One region of the Xanthomonas arboricola pv. juglandis genome, then DNA from elsewhere that is predicted to be linked to it. Evidence: predicted binding sites of a transcription regulator. Region 1 holds the regulator's gene; the other holds the start of a gene.
What was found. The regulator FliA, encoded in region 1, starts transcription of late flagellar genes. The targets are predictions, from matches to a motif close to TAAAGTTTNNCNNNCNNNGGCCGATAA.
Positions count from the first base shown of each region.

Region 1 (3,185 bases):
CACCATCGGCTTGATCGCCAGGAAGCCGGCGCCGCCCTTGAGCGTGTGGAAGCCGCGGAACACCGCGTTGAGCTGGTCGGCTTCGTCCGGTGCCTGTTCCAGCGACACCAGCTGTTCGCCGAGGCGATCCAGGATTTCCTGGGCCTCGACAATGAAATCGGCAGCAATATCGTCTGGAACAGCACTCATGGTTACAGCCCCAATCCGGACAGCAGGTCGTCGGCGTCGTCCTGCGACACCGCGTGACGGTCCAGGCCCTTGACTGCAGGACCGGCAAGACCGCCGTCGTCTTTCTTCGGCTCGGGATTCTTCGGCGGCAGGCCGAGTGCACCGAAGCCCTCGTGCACGCGCCGCACGATGCCGGCCACGCGACGGATGATCTGGCCGCTCAGGTCCTGGTAGCTCTGCGCCAGCGACAGCTCGGTCAGGTTATGGCGCATCTTGTCCATTAGCGCGCCCTGGTCCTGGTTCAGGCCACCGTCGCGCAGCTGGTTGGCCAGCTCGCGGCATTCCTCGACCAGGTCCAGCGTGCGATGGCTGGCCTTCTCGGTCATTTCCACCACGTGGTCCAGGCGCGAGCAGGCATCGTCCAGTTCGCCGGCTTCCTCGGGCACGGTGGGCAGCTCGCCCAGCGCCTGCCCGAGTTCGCGCGCGAGCCGGCTCAGGCTCTGCATCATCGGGCGCGTGCGCAGCGCGGCGAGGTGGTCCACCTCGCGCCGCCAGGCGACCTGGTCACCGCTTTCCAGTGCATCGAGCGCGTGTTGCAGGCGCTCGATCAGGGCGGCACGTTCGGCATCGGCTTCCACGGTGGCGTTCATCAGGCGGTCGCCGCCAGACGTTCGAACACCTTGCCCAGCTTCTCTTCCAGCGTCTGTGCGGTGAACGGCTTGATGATGTAGCCGTTTACGCCGCACTGGGCCGCTTCGATGATCTGCTCGCGCTTGGCTTCGGCGGTCACCATCATCACCGGCAGGTGCTTGAGCTTGGCGTCGGCGCGGATGTTGCGCAGCAGGTCGATGCCGGTCATGCCGGGCATGTTCCAGTCGGTGACCACGAAATCGAACGGGCCGGCCCGCAACGCCGCCAATGCGCTGTTGCCGTCTTCGGCCTCTGCGGTATTGGTGAAGCCCAGATCGCCCAACAGATTCTTGACGATACGTCGCATCGTCGAGAAGTCGTCCACGATCAAAATCCGCATGTTCTTGTTCACATCAAGCTCCTAACACTAAAAAATGCGCGAAAAAATCATTCGTCAATTTCGACACCGGCATCGGCCAGTTCGAAGACCTTGAGGCGGCCGCGCAGACGCACCACCGCCTGGCCATGGATCTGGCAGACGCGCGATTCGCTGACACCGAGCACGGCGCCGATTTCTTTCAGGTTCAATTCCTGTTCGTAGTACAGCGACAGCACCAGCTGCTCGCGCTCGGGCAACTGGCCGATGGCCTTGCCCAGCTCGCGGCCGAATTCGCCACGCTCCATCATCTGCTGCGGATTGGGGCCGCCCTTGGCGGTGGTGTCCAGCTCGCCGTGATCCTCGATCCGTGACTCCAGGCTCAGCACCTGGCCGCGGGCGGCATCTTCCATCAGACGCAGGTAGTCGGGCAGCGGCATCTCCATCGCGGCGGCCACTTCGGTGGCGGCGGCGGCGCGGCCGGTGTGCTGTTCGATCTTGCGCACGGCGGCGGCGGCGTCGCGTGCGCGGCGGTGCACCGAGCGCGGCACCCAGTCGCCACGCCGGATTTCGTCGATCATCGAGCCGCGGATGCGGATCGAGGCATAGGTCTCGAACGAGGCGCCCTGTTCGGAGTCGTAACTGCGCGAGGCTTCGATCAAGCCGATCATGCCGGCCTGGATCAGATCGTCCACTTCCACGCTCGCCGGCAGGCGCGCGGCCAGATGGTGGGCGATGCGGCGCACCAGGTCGGCGTGCTGGGTGACGATGTCGTTGGCGTTGTTGCGCTGCACGGCGCGGTACTGCGCGCTGGCCGTGGTTGCGGTAGCGGTGCTCATGCGGCCACTCCCCGTTGGATGATGCGTTCGACGAAGAACTCGACGTTGCCGCGCGGCACGGTGGGGGCCTGCCAGCGCGAGGTACGGCGAGCGATTTCTGCAATGGCCTGCGCCGACGGACTGGCGGGGTAGGCCTTGATGACCGGCTGCTGGCGCTGCACCGACAGGCGCAACCAGTCGTCCTGCGGCACGTGGCCGAGGTAGTTCAGCGACACGTCGCCGAGGAATTTTTCGCAGACCCGCGACAGCTTGTCGTACAGCAGGCGGCCCTCGTTGGGGTCGCGCACCATGTTGGCGATGATCTGCAGGCGGTCCACGCCGCGTTCGCGCGAGAGCACCTTGATCAGCGCATAGGCGTCGGTGATCGAGGCCGGCTCGTCGCAGACCACCACCACGGTGTCCTGGGCGGCCTGGCAGAAGGTCAGCACGCTGTCGGTGATGCCGGCGGCGGTGTCGATGACCATCACGTCCAGGTCGCGCTCCAGCTCGGAGAACACGTTGACCAGGCCGATGTGCTGGGCCGGGGCCAGTTCGGCCATGTGGCGGCGGCCGGAGGCGGCCGGGACCACCAGCACGCCGCCGGGGCCTTCGATGATCACTTCATCCAGCGTGCAGCGGCCGGCGATCAGGTCGGCCAGGGTGTACTTGGGCGACAGTCCCAGCACCACGTCCAGGTTGGCCAGGCCCAGGTCGGCGTCCAGCAGCAGGGTGCGCTTGCCCATGTCGGCCAGCGCCACGGCCAGGTTGGCGGAGATGTTGGTTTTACCCACGCCGCCCTTGCCACCGGTCACGGCAATGGTGCGCACCGGGCCCAGGGGCTCGGGACGGGTCGCCGACAGGGGGAAGGCGTTGGTCAGCTTGGCGTATTCACGCGACTGCATGGTTGTGCTCCGGAGTACAGGGCTTATCGGCAGCGCGCCGCAAATCTTCAAGGCGAAGAACGAGACTGGCGGCATTGGCGCGGTGCAGGTCGTCGGGGACCCGCTGTCCGTCAGTCACCCAGGTGATGGGCATTTGGTGATCGACGACGACCGACAGCGCACTACCGAAGCGGCCGGTCTCGTCAAGTTTGGTCAGCACCACGCCCTGGGGCTTGGCGTGGGCGAAGCGGCGCACGACCTCGTCGAGGTCGGAAAAGTGCGCGTTGGCAGGCAGCACCAGCAACGAGGTGA
Region 1 is NZ_HG999362.1:2,368,870-2,372,054, forward strand. Features, by position in the region: gene KHN93_RS10325 (chemotaxis protein CheA) at 1-189, opposite strand, end outside; gene KHN93_RS10330 (protein phosphatase CheZ) at 192-818, opposite strand; gene cheY (chemotaxis response regulator CheY) at 818-1,210, opposite strand; gene KHN93_RS10340 (RNA polymerase sigma factor FliA) at 1,246-2,013, opposite strand; gene KHN93_RS10345 (MinD/ParA family protein) at 2,010-2,894, opposite strand; gene flhF (flagellar biosynthesis GTPase FlhF) at 2,881-3,185, opposite strand, start outside.

Region 2 (3,185 bases), 1.6 Mb from region 1:
CCGGTGGACGCGCTGCGCCCCCGCTTGCCGATCTTCCACGCGCGTTACAGCAACGGGTGACTGCCGAAGCGATCATCGCCACCATTACCCATGTGGACGACGTCGACCCCGACGCTGAAGACGACGGCGCCGGCACCGTCATGTGCACACTGGACCGAGGCCAGGACGATGGGCTGCGCATGAACATGCCGCTGCGCTCGCCGCCAGACACCGGGCGCGCCCTGTATGGCTGGGTCTGGGAGATGCACCCTGCCGCGTGTCGGGTCGGCATCAACTATCAACGCGGTAGCGATGGCAAGGTGGAACATGGCCCTGTTGTCGGCGATGTGCTGACCAGTCGCCTGAGCGGGGAATGAGATGGCGGTGCGCAGCGCAGGCAGTGCTCGCAGCGCGGCAAGCCAGTCGCTTACTTGCCCATGCAGCGCTTCCAGCGCTCGTTCACCCGTTGCGCGAACCAGGCGGTGGTGAGGGTGCGGGTGATCTTGGGGCTTTCCAGCGTGATGCCGGGCAGCACCGCGCGCGGCAGCGGCTTGCCGGCACTGCGCTCGGCCAGCGCGAATACCTGGCGATACAGCGCGGTGTCTTCGAAATCGGCTGAATTGCCGGATTCCAGGGCGCGGCGTAGCTGCCGGTCGCTCATCGCCAGCTGGCTGCCCAGGGCGCGTGCGGCGCGCTCGGTGCCGCCGGGTGCATCCAGGCCGGCGCCGGGTGTCAGCAGGTCGCCGTCCAGGGTCAGCGCGATGCCGCTGGCCTTGCTCAGCGCCGCCTGGAAGGCGGCATTGCGGCTGGCGTACCAGCCGGCATTGAAGTCGGCAAAGCGGTACAGCAGGGCGTCGTAACTGGCTGGATACCCGAGCAGGTGCCTGGTGCCGAACCACAGCCCGCCGCGACGGCTGAACACCTCGTGGCGGATCGAGTCACCGGGCGGATACGGGTAGCGCTCGGCATGCTGCTCGGCAAACGCGATGCTGACCTGCATCGGCCCGGCGGTATGCACCGGGTTGAGCCCGTCGAATAAACGCGCGCCCAGCGGCACGCTGCCGGTGAAGTCTTCGAAGATGCGGCTCAGCTCCTGCTCGGTGCGCGCGCTCGCGATGCGCGTGGCATAGCTGCGGCCGTCGGGCGAGTCGATACGCAGGGCGGCATCGACCATGAAGCCGGGAATGTGATGCGCGCTGGCGCGGCGGTCGATCTCGGCGCGCGAAATCTTGCCGAGATTGGGTACCACCGGGTTGGCCTGGTAGGTCGACTCCTGCTCGGTCACCGCCAGCACCGCGCAGATGTGCTCGGCGCTGGTGTCCAGCCCCTGCGAGGACAGCGCCACGTAGACATCGTCGGCCCAGCCGTTGCGATCGCCCAGCGTGGCCGGGAGGCGCCGCGCGATGTCGGCCTTGACCGCGTCCGGGGAGCGCTGTGGCGCACGCGGCGCCTGGGTGGCGCAGGCCGACAGCAAGGCGACGGCGAGCAGCGTGAGCAGGCGGGGCAGGCGGAATGTCACGGCGTCTCCAGGATCCGGGGGGCGGCAGCAGGTGCCGTGCCGCAGTTTACGTGGCTGTCGCGGGGTGGTTGCATGCGGCGATGTGCAGCAGCCGCGACGGCGCGGGTCGCCCGCAGGGCCGCAGCGCTTGCCAAGGGGCACGGCCGCAGGCCGCGGTCATGCGATCTGCCGGCCGATTCAAGCCCGCTGCACGCAGGCCGCTAACGATCTTGAGGCATAGCGTGGCGATCACATGACCTGCCGTGTTCGCCGGTCATCATGACCGCGTGTTTTTGCATCGAAGTGGCGTCATTCAGACGCCGACATCGCCCCGATTCCACCGCCAGCCAACCATGGGAGAGCTCGAGTGCCGCAGCAACCAGCAAACCCGATGCGGGCCGGGCGGCGCTTGCTGTGCACGGCAGCCATGCGGTGTGGCTCATCGTTGCCGTGAGGTGTCGATGAGCAGTGCGACGCCACGCTGGCGGCGCATGGTCATGGGGATGGCTGCAATGCTGTTCAGCGCGGCGCTGTGGGCGCAGCCGCAGCCGTGGAAGAGCATCGAGACCGCCGCGATCGACGACCCCAGGGCCGCCTTGCAGGCCGCCCAGGCTGCGTTCGAGCGTGCCCGCAGCGATGGCGACGCCGATGCGCAGTTCTGGGCTTCGCTCGCGCAGGCGCGGGTGCTGATTTCGCTGGAAGAGACCGAGCGCCGCCAGACAGCCCTGGCCCAGGCGCATGCGCTGCTGGAACGGGTGCGCGGCAACGCGGCGCAGGCGCAGCTGTGGCTGGCGATCGTGCAGGCGCTCAGCGATGTGCGCGAGAGCCCCAACCGCGGCATGCTGGCGCGGCTGGAAGCGCTGCGTCAGCAAGCGCGCGCGCTGGGGCGCAACGATCTGCTGTGCGAGATCGAAGCGGTCGACATGTGGAGCATGCTCGCCTCCGGCAGCAGCGACGAGGCCTGGAACGCGGCGCAGGCCAGCTACCAGTGTGCAGTGCGCGAACACAACTTGAGCCTGGAGCTGGATGCCTTGACCCAGCTCGGCTCTCTGGCCAGCCGGGTGGGTGGCCGTTCGGCGGAAGACAACGATGCCGAGGACTATCTGCAGCGCGCCCTGGCGCGCCTGCGCGGCCAGCCGGCACGCTTCCAGCGCAGCCTGATCGAATACGAATACGGCACCTCGCTGGCAGCGCAGCAGCCGGACGCGTCGCTGCTGCATTTCAGGCGCGCGCTGGCGCTCAGCCGCGAGCTGGGCGATCAGGCCGGCGTGGCCGCGGCATTGACCAGCGCCAGCGAGGTGCTGATCGACGCCGGCGATGCCACCGCGGCACTGGCAATGGCGCGCGAGGCGCTGCCGTTGATGCAACGCCAGGGCAATGTCGGCCGCGTGGCCGCCTGCCATGCGGTGTTGTTGCGGGCATTGACCGCGCTCAAGTCCGGCAGCCTCGGCATGGAGATCATCGCGGCCCGGGCAGCGGACGATCCCAATCTGCCGTTGGTGCGGCGCGCGCGACTGCTCGATGCCATTGCCCAGGCACTGGCAGCGGAGGGGCGGCATGCCGAGGCCTACCAGGAACTGCAGCGCGCCAACACGCTGCGCGCGCAGAGCCTGGATCGCCAGCGTGACACCGTGATGCTGCGCCTGCAGGCGCGTTATGAAGATGCACGCCGTGGCGCGGAAACCGCCGAGCTGCGCCGCCGCAGCGA
Region 2 is NZ_HG999362.1:793,802-796,986, forward strand. Features, by position in the region: gene KHN93_RS03380 (GAD-like domain-containing protein) at 1-356, shown strand, start outside; gene KHN93_RS03385 (DUF1615 domain-containing protein) at 407-1,498, opposite strand; gene KHN93_RS03390 (GGDEF domain-containing protein) at 1,939-3,185, shown strand, end outside.
Region 2: KHN93_RS03390 (GGDEF domain-containing protein) is a predicted target of FliA. The motif match lies at 1,676-1,702, and genes of this name have one in related genera.